Regions from separate parts of the Gordonia phthalatica genome, predicted to be linked through region 2. Evidence: predicted binding sites of a transcription regulator. Region 2 holds the regulator's gene; the other holds the start of a gene.
What was found. The regulator HspR, encoded in region 2, represses chaperone genes until heat shock. The targets are predictions, from matches to a motif close to ANNTGAGTNNNNNNNACTCANNT.
Positions count from the first base shown of each region.

Region 1: a site for HspR is predicted at 2,534-2,556, ahead of clpB (ATP-dependent chaperone ClpB). Genes of this name have one in related genera too.

Region 1 covers NZ_CP011853.1:3,845,375-3,853,145, forward strand. Annotated here, with positions in the region: gene clpB (ATP-dependent chaperone ClpB) at 1-2,488, opposite strand, end outside; gene ACH46_RS18135 (hypothetical protein) at 2,892-3,464, shown strand; gene ACH46_RS18140 (GGDEF domain-containing protein) at 3,505-4,713, opposite strand; gene ACH46_RS18145 (hypothetical protein) at 4,896-5,336, shown strand; gene ACH46_RS18150 (LGFP repeat-containing protein) at 5,862-6,515, shown strand; gene ACH46_RS18155 (YhgE/Pip family protein) at 6,708-7,771, shown strand, end outside.
Region 2 covers NZ_CP011853.1:3,950,478-3,958,248, reverse strand. Annotated here, with positions in the region: gene grpE (nucleotide exchange factor GrpE) at 1-596, shown strand, start outside; gene dnaJ (molecular chaperone DnaJ) at 733-1,917, shown strand; gene ACH46_RS18620 (heat shock protein transcriptional repressor HspR) at 1,925-2,332, shown strand; gene ACH46_RS18615 (DoxX family membrane protein) at 2,436-2,834, shown strand; gene ACH46_RS18610 (Rieske 2Fe-2S domain-containing protein) at 3,031-4,488, shown strand; gene ACH46_RS18605 (3-phenylpropionate/cinnamic acid dioxygenase subunit beta) at 4,485-5,072, shown strand; gene ACH46_RS18600 (hypothetical protein) at 5,080-5,394, shown strand; gene hcaB (3-(cis-5,6-dihydroxycyclohexa-1,3-dien-1-yl)propanoate dehydrogenase) at 5,391-6,179, shown strand; gene ACH46_RS18590 (ferredoxin) at 6,223-6,420, shown strand; gene ACH46_RS18585 (NAD(P)/FAD-dependent oxidoreductase) at 6,417-7,637, shown strand; gene phtC (3,4-dihydroxyphthalate decarboxylase) at 7,637-7,771, shown strand, end outside.

The sequences.
Region 1 (7,771 bases), 110 kb from region 2:
CGCCGGCCAGCAGCGCCTTGGCGAGCTGGTCGCCGATGGCCTGCTGCACCAGGCGGCGCAGCGGACGCGCGCCGTAGAGCGGATCGAAGCCGCGCTCGGCGAGCCATTCCTTCGCCTTCGGCGTGACGGCCAACTCCAGACGACGCTGACGCAGTCGCTTGGCGAGGTTGTCGAGCTGGATGTCGACGATCCGGACCAGCTGCTCGGGCGAGAGCGCGTCGAAGATGACGACGTCGTCGAGCCGGTTGATGAACTCCGGCTTGAACGCCGCGCGGACGGCCGCCATCACCATGTCCTTGTCACCGCCGGCGCCCAGGTTGGACGTCAGGATGAGGATGGTGTTGCGGAAGTCCACCGTGCGTCCCTGACCGTCGGTCAGACGCCCCTCGTCGAGGACCTGCAGCAGCACGTCGAAGACGTCCGGGTGGGCCTTCTCGACCTCGTCGAACAGGACCACCGAGTACGGGCGACGACGCACGGCCTCGGTCAGCTGACCGCCTGCCTCGTAGCCGACGTAGCCGGGAGGGGCGCCGACGAGCCGCGCGACGCTGTGCTTCTCGCCGTACTCGCTCATGTCGATGCGGACGATCGCTCGTTCGTCGTCGAACATGAACTCGGCGAGGGCCTTCGCGAGCTCGGTCTTACCGGTGCCGGTGGGGCCGAGGAACAGGAACGAACCCAGCGGCCGGTTCGGGTCGGCGACTCCGGCGCGAGCGCGACGGACCGCGTCCGACACGGCCTTCACCGCGTCGAGCTGCCCGATGACGCGCTTGCCCAGCTCGTACTCCATGCGCAGCAGCTTGGCGGTCTCGCCCTCGAGCATCTTGCCCGCGGGCACGCCCGTCCACGCCGAGACCACCTCGGCCACCTGGTCGGGACCCACCTCTTCCTGCAGCATCACGTCACCGGTCTCTGGGTCGCCGCCGCTCTTCTCGATCGCGGCGTCGAGCTCCTTCTCCAGGCTCGGGATCCTGCCGTAGCGGAGTTCGGCCGCCTTGCCCAGGTCACCGTCGCGCTCGGCGCGGTCGGCTTCGCCGCGGAGGCGTTCCAGCTCCTCCTTGACGTCGCGAACTGCGTCGATGGCGGTCTTCTCCGACTGCCAGCGAGCCGACAGCTCGTTGAGCTTCTCGCGATGGTCTGCGAGTTCGCGGCGCAGCGCCTCCAGTCGTTCCTTCGACGCGGCGTCGGTCTCCTTTTCCAGGGCGACCTCCTCCACTTCGAGGCGACGGACGATGCGCTCCACCTCGTCGATCTCGACGGGGCGCGAGTCGATCTCCATCCGGAGGCGCGACGCGGCCTCGTCGACCAGGTCGATGGCCTTGTCGGGCAGGAACCGCGACGTGATGTAGCGGTCCGACAGCGTCGCGGCCGAGACCAGCGCCGAGTCGGTGATGCGCACACCGTGGTGCACCTCGTACCGGTCCTTCAGACCGCGCAGGATGCCGATGGTGTCCTCCACCGACGGCTCCCCGACGTAGACCTGCTGGAAGCGGCGCTCGAGCGCAGCGTCCTTCTCGATGTACTTGCGGTACTCCTCGAGAGTCGTCGCACCGACCAGACGCAGCTCACCGCGGGCGAGCAGCGGCTTGATCATGTTGCCTGCGTCCATCGCGGATTCGCCGGTGGCACCGGCGCCGACGATGGTGTGGAGCTCGTCGATGAACGTGATGATCTGCCCGTTCGACGCCTTGATCTCGTCGAGCACGGCCTTCAGCCGCTCTTCGAACTCGCCGCGGTACTTGGCGCCCGCGACCATCGAGCCCAGGTCGAGCGAGATGACGGTCTTGCCGCGCAACGACTCCGGGACGTCGCCGGCGACGACACGCTGCGCCAGCCCTTCGACGATCGCCGTCTTGCCGACGCCGGGCTCACCGATGAGCACCGGGTTATTCTTGGTGCGGCGCGACAGCACCTGCACCACGCGACGGATCTCCGAGTCGCGGCCGATCACCGGGTCGAGGTCGCCTTCGCGAGCCCGCTTGGTGAGGTCGGTGGAGTACTTCTCCAGCGACTGGTAGGTCGATTCCGGGTCCTCGCTGGTCACGCGTGCGGTTCCGCGCACGGCGACGAACGCATCGCGCAACGCTTCCGGAGTCGCACCGGCTCCGCCGAGGAGCTTGGCTGCGTCCGACTCACCCGTCGCCAGACCGACCATCAGATGCTCGGTGGAGACGTACTCGTCTGTCAGTTCGGTCGCGAGCTTCTGCGCGGCGGTGATCGCCGCGATCGACTCACGGCTCAGCTGCGGCTGCGCGCTCGCCGACGACACCGTCGGTGCGCGGTCGACGAGGTTCTTCGCCTCGTTGCGGATCCGCACCGGATCGACGCCCACCGCCTTGAGCAGCGGCGACGCGATGCCGTCGGTCTGCTCGAGAAGTGCGACGAGGATGTGGGCCGGGCGCACATCGGGGTTGCCCGCAGCTGCCGCGTCCTGGACGGCGGCCTGCAGTGCAGCCTGAGTCTTGGTGGTGGGGGTGAAACTGTCCACTGGGTTCGCCTCTCTGTTGGTCTGTCGTGTTCAGAGCGATTCTGAACTTAAGTCTACGAGGCTCATGTTTGCCTCACGACTCGTTCAACCAACACAGGGTTGAGCGTATTCCGCTTAAGTTTGAGTTTCGAGTGATGTGCAACACGCTTTCCCGCAGAGAGGCTGCCGCACCACTTGTCGACCAGTAGCACCACTTGTGCTTCCCACACTCAGTCGCGACCGAGTGCGCGAAACAGAGGTGGTGCGAGCTGTGTCCGACCGACGGCAACGCAGCCAGGCGGTCATCGGATCCACAGAAACCCGAAAGCAACTCCCGGCGCAGGACACTAGCTCCCCAGAACCAGAGCGAATCCAGTCCCCTGGACGGATGACACGAACCGGCCGCGAGGCGAACAGTAAGGGCATGTCCACTGCACCGTCCCGCCCCGCATCAACACCTCGTCTGTCGGCGCGTCTGATCACCCTGATGGGCGCCCTCTTCGCCCTCGGCGTGGCGCAGGGTGCGCTTGTGTACCTGCAGCGCTCCCCGGTTCTTGAAGCGCAGGTCGCCGACACCGACGGATGGGCGGTCCACGCGGTGCTGGCTGTCGTCGTTGCCGTCGTCGCACTCGCGGTCGCCATTCGTAGGCGTCGACTCGGGCGTCGCGGCTCGGCCCTGCTCCTACCGGTCGGAGAGAAAGCCGCACGACGAGTCCGCCTCACAGTGCGGCAGCGCCCGCGTCCCTGGTGGCGGCTGGGTGCCGCGGTGCTCCCGACGATCCTGCTGTTGTACGGCCCGATTCGCGCGGGCGAGCAGATCATCGCCGGCCTGGACCCGAACTTCACCGTCAATGCCTGGGGTGGCCCCGGCTACCTCGGTGCCATGGCCTGCCACTACCTCGACACACTGGTGATGATGGCCGTCGCGGCCTGGCTTCTAGACCGGATCCTGCTGCCGGACCGGGCGTGCACGGCTGCTGATCGGTCCGTTGACTAGGTCTCACCGCGGCCGCGATTCCCCCTCGGAACGTGCGGTTTCACGACGACATCACGTCACCGGCCGAGGCGGGAGGTGTGGACTCGGCCCGTGCCCGACCGCCCGCTGCAGAGCACGCGCGTACCGCATTCCGACCCGACCGCTTCGCTTCGTACAGCGCGCCGTCGGCCGACGACAGCATCCGATCGAACGCCTCGGTCTGATGCAGCTCACCGACGGAGATGCCGATGCTGACCGTGAAACCCGCCGACGATGCGGCAGACCGCCTCACGTCGTTCACGTCGTCACGGATCGCTTCGGCGACCGCGACGGCGGCATCGAGATCGGCCCCCGGGATCACCACGCAGAATTCGTCGCCTCCGAACCTCGCAAGAATGCCGCGCGCACCGAGGTGCGGCCGCACGACGTCGGTGAGGTCGACGAGTGCTGCGTCGCCTGCCAGATGCCCGGCGGTGTCGTTGATGGCCTTGAAATCGTCGATGTCGATCAGGAGGACCGCCGCGCGATCCGCTTTCGAGGTCAGCTGCTCGACCTCGACGGCCAACCCCGCACGGTTGAGCGCGCCCGTCTGGTGGTCGTGCCGCAAGGATTGGGCGAGTTTGCGGTCGACGCGTTCGCGCGAAGCGAGCATCTCGACGACGCCGATCATCACGACCAGCGCCAACAGGATCAACGCGGTGATCGACTGCACGGGTGAGGACCCGACCGGGTTCGTGGCGTCCGGAATCCAGATGCTGGACACCATCCGCGCGCCCATCGTGGCGACCCACGTCCACAGCACCGCCGCCAGTCCGCGTCGCCAGACGAGACGCTCGCGGGAGTTCGCGCGGTGAGCGTGCACAGCAGCCCACCCGAGCACCGCCGACACGCAGACGCCGTTGATATAGGTCTGCATCGCGATGTCGGAGTTGATGGTCGGCACGCTGAGGAATCCGACCAGCATCACGACGAGGGGCAACACGAGGACCGTTCGAGAGATCTTCGCGACGTTGAAGGCGACGACGCCTGCGGCGTCGATGGAGACGGCGAGGACGATCAATGCGTTGCCGACGGTGACCGATAGGAGGTCGGGGACGATCTCCCGGACCGCGAGGAGCGCAGCGCCCACCGCACCGGTCAGTTTCGCGATCCCCCATAGCAGCATCGCGGTCTCGCTCCGGTTGATCAGGAACTGGACCACCTGCAGTCCGCCGATGACGATTGCTGCGGCCGCGATCGTGCACCACAGGGTCATTGCGTCGAGGTTCATCCATTGATCCACATCTGTCGCTCCGCAGCCGACCAGATCCGCGCGGACGGGTCCGGTCGACGCCGCCTCCGTGCGGGTGACGTCGTCATCACGAAGATCGGGCCAACATCCTCCCACGTCGAACACCCGTCGACCCGGTCGAAAGCACTCATTACTCATGAGAACGCCAGTACGCTGAGCCGATGCAGATCCGAACGATGTTCTTCCGCATCCTCGGTGCGGGCCTGGCGGCAGCGTTCTTGACGCTGTCCACCGCAGTCGGCACATCGGCCTCGGCCGATGCCGCGCCGAACGGGAAGCATGAAGTGACGACGGTCGTTCGGAGCTGCACGGGCGCCAAACAGATCCGGCCAAGAGATCTGACCTCGATCTCTTGCGGCGACATGGGCCTGTACGTCACTGGCATCGCGTGGGTCGGCTGGACCGACGGCTGGGCGGCCGGGTACGGCACCGAACACCGGAAACTCTGCAAGCCGGACTGCGCCACGGGCCGCACCGCCAGTCGCCCCGTCGGGGTCTGGCTGTTCGCCCCCAAGGCCGGCAATTTCACGAGGGTCTCTCTGTACTCCTCTGTCACCGCACCCCCGGAGACCCTCCGCCTGACCGGTAACGTCCCACGCTGATCGACGCATCGAGTGGTGCCCGAGGCACGCCCGGAACACGTGCGCGACGACGACTTCCGACGTCCGGAATAGATCCCGAAGCAACCGCGTTGCACCGGCTGGATCGGTTGCGTTCCGTGTCCCCCGGGCTCAACCCTTTGCCTTCGCGGAATACCGTTCGGCTGGAGCCGCGTTGCGCCTTTCGCCGAGAGGCGACCGAACGCAGCCGGTCCGCAAACTTCTCCTCGTCGGGAGCTCAGACCGGTGGCCGAGGCCACCGGTTCGCGAAACCCGACCAGAATGGCCCGGTTCGTCAGGTAATTAAATCTTCGATGACGGAAATTCGGTGACCACCCCACGTCGACAGTGTCCTCAGAGCCTTGACCTGCACTGATCGTTACATCGTTCGAATGACGCCGGTCGCGTCACACTTGACCCGCCACCCCTTCGATGCCGTCCGCCCCGAAGTCCCCTGCGCAACACCCGTCTACAGCGTTAGGGTCTTTCTACCCAGCGACTGCTGGATGAGGACTGAGAGGGGATTTCATGAATCACGTTGCTCGACGAGTGGCCGGGGTAGTGGCCGCAGCTTCGCTCACCGCGACGGTCGTCGTGGGTTGCAGCAGCAACGACAGCGATGACGCCGCTTCCGCATCGTCCGGCACCGTCGCCGCGACCGCGACCGACGGCGCCACCAGCACCGACGGTGCGGACGCCAGCGGCGACAAGACCGGCGAGACCGGCGCCAACGCAGGCGAGTCGGTCGAGCTGACCGCCGCCGACGGTTCCAAGGTGACGCTGAAGGGCGCCATCGCCAAGAAGTACAGCTCGGCCACCGAGAAGCAGAAGAAGGATCTCGGCAAGCCGCTGACCGGCGAGAAGGGCTCGGGCACCAGCGCGAACGGCGTCATCTTCCAGCAGTTCGACGGCGGCGTCATCACCGCCAAGAACGCGGACGCGACCGCCTACATCACCTGGGGCAAGATCCGCGACGCCTGGAACGTCAAGCGCGACGAGACCGGCCAGCCCGCCGCCGACGGCAAGAGTGGCTCGGAAGGCCCGCTCGGCACCGCGACCAGCGACGAGACCGACGAGGGCGATCTGAAGGTCTCGACCTTCGAGAACGGCAAGATCACCTTCTCCCCCAAGACCGACAAGGTCGAGGTCACCGTCAAGGACAAGGTCGTCCCCGCCAAGTAATTCTTCGGCAGCACGACTCGACGACGCCCCGCTCGCACCCGCGAGCGGGGCGTCGTTCCGTGTGAACATGCTGGCCAGAGCCACAACGGTGCCTCACGTCACAAAAGTTACTCACAAGTAGCTTTTGTTTAATAAGTCATTACACTTACCGGATACCTCCCACACGCCCCTTGTGAGATCCCGGAGCAGTTCATGACCACCGCGCCCCCTCGTCCGAAAATGCAGCGATCACGGCTCGTCCGACTGATCGTCGCCCTACTGGTGACCATTCCGCTGGTCCTCGCCGCCGTCTACATGTGGGTCCTGTGGGATCCGACGAAGAAGGTCGACCAGATGCCGGTCGCGATCGTCAACAGCGACACCGGGTTCATCAAGGACGGTGCGCCGATCGACGCCGGGAAGAATGTCGTCGACAACCTCCTGGAATCGCAGGCACTGGGCTTCGAGCTCGTCGATGAGCAGACTGCCGTCCGCGGCCTCTCGACCGGCGAGTACTACTTCACGATCGAGATCCCCGCGAACTTCAGCGAGACGCTCGGCACCATCGCGACCGTCGCCGAGGCTCCAGCACTGATCACCGTCACCTTCAACGACTTCAACACCATCAAGGCCTCGCAGATCGGCGGCGCCGCGATGGAGAAGATCTACCAGTCGGTCCTCAAGGGCGTCGCCGCGACGACCGTCGGCGGACTGGTCGACGGCGTGCAGACTCTCGGCGACGGGCTCCGCAGCGCGGCCGACGGTTCGGTGAAGCTGTCCGACGGCGCAGGAACCCTGGCCGAGGGCATCAACGACGAACTCCGTCCCGGCGTCCGCTCGGCGCGCGAGGGCAGCGCGAAGCTGGCCGCGGGCGCGGGCACCCTCTCCGAAGGCCTCGTCACCCTGCAGGGCGGCACGGACAAGCTCGGTGACGGCGCCACCCAGGTGGCCGACGGCATCGAACGCCTCACCGGCCAGATCCCGATCGCCGAGGTGGAACGACTCCTGAAGCAGGCGCAGGCCGTGGTCCCGAACTCGTCGCAGCTCGCGACCGTCACCGAACTCATCGAAGGCCTGAAGGCGCTCAAGGCCGGCAGCCGCCAGATCGCGACCGAACTGACCGACCCGAACGCGCAGTACCGCAGCGGACTGAACCGCCTCGTCGAGGGCGGCGCCGAACTCAGCGCCGGATCCTCGGAGCTGGCCGCCGGTCTGGTGAAGATCGACGACGGCGTCGCCAAGGTGGCCGACGGAGCCACCCAGCTCGACGACGGCGC
Region 2 (7,771 bases):
TGACCGACAACCGGCGGATCGACCCCGAGACGGGTGAGCCGCGCACCGCCGCGGACGCCGGACACACCGATGCCGGACAGGACGGGGGCGCCGCGGACGACGCGGCGGCCCAGCCCGCCGGTGACGAAGCCGTCGCCGACGAGACGAACGGTGATCAGGCGAGCAACGCTGACGCACAGGTCGCAGAGCTGACCGAGGCGCTTCAGCGGGAACGCGCTCAGTTCAACAACTTCCGTCGGCGCAGCGCCGAGGAACAGCTCCAAGCCGTCGACCGCGGCAAGGAGATCCTCGTCAAGAAGCTGCTGCCGATCCTCGACGACCTCGACCGTGCCCGCGCGCACGGCGATCTCGAGACGGGCCCGCTGCGGGCGTTCGCCGACAAGCTCGGCGACGTCCTGGCGGGGGAGAAGCTGGCGAAGTTCGCGGAGCCGGGAGAGGCGTTCGATCCCGAACTCCACGAAGCAGTGCAGAACGACGGGAGTGGCGACACTCCGGTCATCGGCAACGTCTACCAGGTGGGCTACCGCCTGGGCGACAAGGTGATCCGCCACGCCGTCGTGACGGTCACAGATCCGGCACCCGCACCGGAACAGTGATGTGCGCGCGGGGCCGCGGACGGGTTCGCGCCCGCCGCGGCCCCGTCGCCGCTGCACTCACACACCTGCGGACCCGTGCACCTCAAACCAGGAGCGGCACATCACAACCACAGACTTTTTCAGGAGGTGACGTCTGATGGCAGTACAGCGTGAATGGCTGGAACGCGATTTCTACGCGGACCTCGGCGTTTCTTCCGACGCCACCGCCGACCAGATCAAGAAGGCCTACCGGAAGCTCGCCCGCGAGCTGCACCCGGATGCCAACCCGGGCGACAAGGCGGCCGAGGAACGATTCAAGAAGGTGTCGGAAGCACACAGCGTGCTGGCCGACGAGAGCAAGCGCAAGGAGTACGACGAGGCCCGCAGCCTGATGGCCAGCGGTCGCTTCCGCGGCGGCAACGGCGGTTTCGGGGGCGGCGGCTTCGGCGGTTCCGGTGGCAGCACCGGCGGATTCGACATCGGCGACCTCTTCGGCGGCGGTGGTGCGGCCGGCGGGGGCGGCGGACTGGGCGACCTGTTCGGCGACCTCCTCGGTGGACGCGGCCGGTCCGCGGGCGGTGGCACCCGTCAGCGGCGCGGCAACGACCTCGAGACCGAGACCACGCTCGCCTTCCGCGATGCGGTCCAGGGATCCAAGGTGACACTGCGCGTCACGAGCCCCTCCCCGTGCACCAACTGCCACGGCAGCGGGGCGAAGCCGGGCACCAGCCCGCGCACCTGCCCCACCTGCAACGGCACCGCCTTCGTCAACCGCAGCCAGGGACACTTCGGCTTCTCCGAACCCTGCCCCGACTGCCAGGGCACCGGCACCAAGATCGACGACCAGTGCCCCGACTGCCAGGGCTCCGGCATCACCGTGCGTCCGCGGACCATCAACGTCCGCGTCCCGCAGGGCGTCGAAGACGGTCAACGGATCCGCCTCGCCGGACAGGGCGAGGCCGGCATGCGCGGTGCGCCGTCGGGCGATCTGTACGTGACGGTTCACGTGCTGGCCGACAAGGTCTTCACCCGCAGCGGCAACGACCTCCGCGTCGAACTGCCGGTGTCGATCTCCGAACTGGTCCTCGGAGCCACCGTCTCGGTCCCGACGCTCGACGGCTCCGTCGGCGTCAAGATCCCGGCGGGGACGTCCGACGGGCGTACGCTGCGCCTCAAGGGGCGTGGCGTTCCGAAGCGGTCGGGCGGCTCGGGCGACCTGCTCGTCACCGTGAAGGTGGCGGTCCCGACCTCGCTCGACGACGCTGCGACCGCAGCGATGAAGCAGTACGCGGAGGCCGAACGCGCAAGCGGCTTCGACCCCCGCGCCGGATGGGGGCGGTGAATGACCCATGGCAGGCAACGAACGACGCAGGAGTGACGAGGTCGCGGACGCGGCCACGTTCATGATCTCGGTGGCGGCGGAACTGGCGGGCATGCACGCCCAGACGCTCCGCACGTACGACCGGCTCGGGCTCGTGACCCCGCAGCGCACGCGCGGCGGCGGTCGCCGGTACTCGAACCGCGACGTCGAGATGCTCCGCGAGATCCAGCGTCTCTCGCAGGACGAGGGCGTCAACCTCGCGGGCATCAAGCGGATCATCGAATTGAGTGACGAGGTGGAGGCCCTGCACAAGCGGGTCGACGACCTCGTCCACCAACTGGAGCACGCCACGCGCGCCCGCCACGGCGAGCTGGTTCCGGTTCCCCGGACCAACGCGCTCGTCGTCTGGCAGCCGCGGAGCAAGCGCACCCGCTGACCCGGCCGGTCCGACCACCACAGCGCCGCCGACACTCGTGTCGGCGGCGCTGTGCTGCCGGTACCCTCGCTTCCAGCAGTTCCCACCTCGAAAGGACACCCGCATGCGCCTTCTTCACGCCGCAGGCCGAGCCCTCACCGGCATCCCGTACATGATGCTCGGGTACGACGCCGCCACCGAGCCGGGCGGTCGCGTCGACGCCGCCGCACCGCTGCTCGACCAGGTCCGCAGTGTGGTGCCGGTGCCGCTCGACAACGACACCATCGTCCGCGCCAACGGTGCCGCGATGGTCGTCGGCGGTGCGATGGTCGCGACCGGTCTCGGCGCCCGTACGGGTGCCGGCCTCATCGCCGCGTCGCTGGTCCCGACCACATTCGCCGGCCACGGCTTCTGGGAGATCGACGACCCGATGCAGCGCAAGATGCAGCAGGTGCAGTTCGTCAAGAACATGTCGCTGCTCGGCGGTGCGCTGGTGATCCTGGCGGGTGGCCGGAAGGACTAGCTTGCTCTGAAGAGCAGAAACAAGGGCCGTCGACGGAAGCTGTCGACGGCCCTTTTTGCATCGCTGCGGGCCGCGTCTGCGCAGGTCGACGCGCCTGAATGTGGTGTGGGTCGCACCGGGTGAACAAGAACGCTTGCATCACGAATCTCTGTCAGGCAGAATGCATATCTGTAAATCAGAGACTGATGGAGGAAGTATGACTGACCACTCCGCCACGTTCGAAGCTGTGCGTGCAGGGATGATCCCCGCGCACATCTACAACGACAAGGAGATCTTCGAGCTGGAGAAGGGACGATTGTTCAGTCGTTCCTGGCAGTTCGTTGCACACGAATCGGAGATCCCGGACGTCGGCGACTACGTGGTCCGTCGTGTCCTGGACGACTCGTTCATCGTCAGTAGGGACAGCAAGGGCGAAGTGCGCGCCATGTTCAACATGTGCCTGCATCGCGGCATGCAGGTCTGCCGTGCAGAGATGGGCAACGCCTCGCACTTCCGATGCCCGTACCACGGCTGGTCGTACCGCAACGACGGTCGCATCATCGGTCTTCCGTTTCACCAGGAGGCGTACGGCGGCGAGGAGGGCTTCGCAAAGAAGGGGCAGACGCTGCTGCCTGCACCGTCGATCGACAGCTACAACGGACTCATCTTCATCAGCCTCGATCCGAACGCGGAGTCGTTGAAGGACTACCTCGGCGATTTCGCCTTCTACTTGGACTACTACACCAAGCAGAGCAAGGGCGGCCTGGAGATGCGCGGTCCTCAGCGGTGGAGGATCAAGGCCAACTGGAAGATCGGCGCCGAGAACTTTGCGGGCGACATGTACCACACGCCTCAGACACACACGAGCGTCGTGGAGATCGGGCTCTTCCGTGAACCGAAGGCGGAGAAGCGTAAGGACGGCAACACGTACTGGGCCGGCAACGGTGGCGGCACCACGTACAAGCTGCCCCCCGGCAGCTTCGAGGACAGCATGCGTTACGTCGGTTACCCCGACGAGATGATCGAACGCATGAAGGAGACCTGGTCGCCGGAGCAGCTCAAGGTGATCGGCGAGAACGGATTCATGGTCTCGGCGGCGTCGATCTTCCCGAACATCAGCCTGGTCCACAACTGGCCGAAAGTGGAGGAGCACAGCGACGAGGTCCTGCCCTTCCTGACTCTTCGCCAGTGGCAGCCGATCAGCGAGAACGAGACCGAAGTCCTCTCCTGGTTCGTCGTCGACAAGGACGCTCCGGAGGAGTTCAAGGCGCTGTCGTACAAGGCCTACCTGATGTGCTTCGGCAGCACCGGAATGTTCGAGCAGGACGACGTCGAGAACTGGGTGTCGCTGACCAACACTGCGGCCGGATCGATGGCGCGGCGCCTCCACCTGAACAGTCGGATGGGCATGAAGATAGACGGCTCACCGGTGGTTCCCGCCCTCGGGCCGGACGAGTTCGCCGGTCCCGGTGAAGCACATGTGGGCTACGGCGAATACAACCAGCGGCATCTGCTGGAACGGTGGGTCGACTACCTCGAACGCGAGCCGAACGAGGTCGACGCCGTGTCGATAGGCGGCCTAGTCCGCGGCAACGTCGGGGGGACCACCTGCGATTCGCCCTGCGGGGACGCGACCACCGAACCGACATCGAATCAGGAGGCTGTGAGCCGATGACCACCTACTACCCGATCGACGGCGGTCGTTCACAACTCGGCGGCTACGCATCCACGACGGTGCGCGCCGGTGCGACGTTGCCGTTCGACGATGCCCGTCACCTGCAAGCCCATCGCTGGCTGGTCGACGAGACCTACATGCTCGACGAGCAGCGTTACACGGATTGGCTCGGTGTCCTGACCGACGACATCCACTACTACATGCCGGTGAAGGTCACCACGGCGCTCGGATCCGGCTACGACACGGCGCCCGGCATGGCTCACTTCGACGAGAACAAGTACTCGCTGAGCCGCCGCATCGCGCGGTTTGCGACCGAGCACGCCTGGACCGAAGATCCGCCGTCCCGACTCAGGCACCACCTCGGAAACGTGCGGACCTTCGCCACCGAGAACGAGGACGAGTTGGTCGTCGACTCCGCGATGCTGCTGTTCCGCAGCCGCGGCGACGTCCGTGAGGCCGCATTCGTCTCCGCGGGCCGCGAGGACCTGCTTCGCCGTGTCGATGGGCGTTGGCTTCTGGCTCGTAGGCACATCGCCGTCGATGAGTCGGTTCTGCGCATGCAGAACCTGGCGATCTTCCTGTGAGGCACTGATGGCGAATCTCGAATGGGAAGGCAGTGCAGAAGATCGGCAGGCGGCGGCGGACGCGTTGCGCGAACGAGAGAGCCTGCTCGCGCAAGCGACGGGCGAGCCCATCGTCATCGCCAATGAGTTCGCTGAGACCCGCGTCATCCGGGTGGAGACGCGCAATGGGGCCAGATTGCTGATCGATTCGCCGAAGTCTGGACAGTGGATCACGTTGGACCCGCTCGAACTGGAGTCGCTGACCTGGCAGAATGCGGCAACTCTTTCGGCCCTCGTCGGCCATCCGTTCGGTCCGTTGATTTCGGATGAGGACGAGCAGTGACCGGCTGGCTGCAAGGGCGACGCGCACTGGTGGTCGGAGCCGGATCGGGAATCGGGCGGGCAGTCGTCGATGCCTTCCTCTCGGAGGGGGCTTCCGTGGCCATCCTGGAGAAGGACGAAGCGAAGTGCCAGGCCGTGCGCGATGCGCTGCCGAACGTCCCGGTCACCTGTGGAGACGCCACGACGCGCGAGGCCAACGAAGCAGCGGTCGCGGCCACTGTGGACGCATTCGGCGGCCTTGATCTGCTGGTGAACTGTGTCGGGATCTTCGACTACTACCGAGGGCTCAGTGAGCTGGACTCGGAGGTCCTCGACGAAGCCTTCGACGAGATCTTCGCGGTCAACGTGAAGTCGCAACTGCACTCGGTGAAGGCCGCTCTGCCGGCGCTGCGCGAGGCTGACAACGCGTCGATTCTGTTGACTGAGTCGACGTCGGCCTACTACCCCGGGCGCGGGGGTGTCCTCTATGTCGGTTCGAAGTTCGCAGTCCGCGGGATCGTGACCTCGCTCGCCTACGAACTCGCGCCCGACATCCGAGTGAACGGCGTGGCGCCAGGAGGGACCCTGAACACCGACCTGCGCGGACTGAGCAGTCTGGGACTGCACGACCGCAGCCTCGGATCCACACCCGGGCGAGAGAAGGAACTGCAGGCGAGGGTGCCGCTCGCGGTGGCACTCGACGGTTCCGACCACGCGTGGAGCTACGTGTTCCTCGCTTCTGACCGATCCCGAGGGATCACCGGAGACGTCGTTCACCCCGACGGCGGTATCGCAGTCAAGCGCTGACCGAATCTCCGCAATTTCAATTCAGTACTAGAAGGAACGTGCCATGGCCAAGATCATCGCCGACCTCAATGCCTGCCAAGGCTATGCAAACTGCGTCGTCGCAGCCGACGACGTCTTCGACATCGACGACGACGGCAAAGTCGTGCTGCTGAAGATCGAAGTGCCGGAGAACGATCGAGCGCGCGTCGAGGAAGCCGCACGCAGTTGCCCCGTCTCCGCGCTGAAGGTCGTGGACGGGTGACCGTCGTCATCGTCGGCGCCTCCGTCGCCGGCGTCCGCACAGCACAGGCTCTCCGATCGGAGGGATACACGGACCGGATCGTGATCGTCGATCGCGAAGACGAACTCCCGTACGACAAACCTCCCCTGTCGAAGGCTCTGCTGTCCGGAGCATCCGATGCGGACTCGATCAGGCTGATCACCGACGACGAGATAGCTGAGACGAACCTGGAATTGCTGCTCGGCGTCGAGGTCACCGGAGTCGACCTGCAGAATCGCTCGGTAGACATGGCCGATGGGACGCCGCTCGCCTACGACGATCTGGTCATCGCGACCGGCGCTGACGCACGTCGAGGGCCGTGGGCGCCGTCGGCGCGCATCCATGTGGTTCGCACGCTCTCGGACGCGCGCGGACTGCGGGCAGACCTCGACAGGGGTGGACCCGTCGTCGTCATCGGCAGCGGTTTCGTCGGCGCCGAAGTGGCGGCGACCGCGCGGGGCCTCGGGCTCGAGGTGCATCTCGTCGACATGGCGATGGCCCCGATGGGCCGCGCGTTCACCGAATCTGTGGCTCACGCGTTCTCGACCTTGCATGCGGACCGCGGGGTTCAGTTGCACTTCGGCTCCGGAGTGGACGAGATCGTGGAGACAGACCGTGGCCTGGTGGTGCGATTGACCGACGGAACACAGCTCTCGGCCGCGACCGTGGTCGTGGGCATCGGTGCCTCGCCGAACACGGGATGGCTGGGGTCGTCCGGTCTGACTCTCGACGACGGAGTCGTCTGTGATGAGTTCCTCCGCGCCCACGGACACGAACACGTGTACGCCGCGGGTGATGTGGCGCGCTGGCGCTCGTGCTCGTCGGGCGAACTGGTGCGCGCCGAGCACTGGACCAACGCGGTCGACCAGGCTCGATGCGTGGCGCGGAACATCGTTCAACCGGACAGCACCCAGGCCTATTCGGCAGTCGAGTACGTGTGGACCGACCAATACGACTGGAAGATCCAAGTGGTCGGACACCATGAGGGCGCCGCCGAGGTTCGAACGCTCGGGGATCCCGACGACGGGCGATTCGCGGTGCTCTACGGCGACGACAGCGGGGAGTTGATCGGCGCGGCGATAGCGAACTGGCCGAAGGCATTGATCACGGCCCGCAGGGGCGTAGCCGGGGGTCTCGACGTGGCAGCGGCGGTCCGTCGCCTTCAGCCCGCCGTCGCAGCCGATGCGGGGGAGAACTGATGTCGGCCATGGATGCAGAACGCGACCTGATCGCCACCGCCTGCCGGGTGCTCGCCGGGCGCGGCCTCGCTGACGGGATCCTGGGACACATCAGTCTTCGGATGAGTGAGGACACCCTGTTGGTTCGGTGTCGT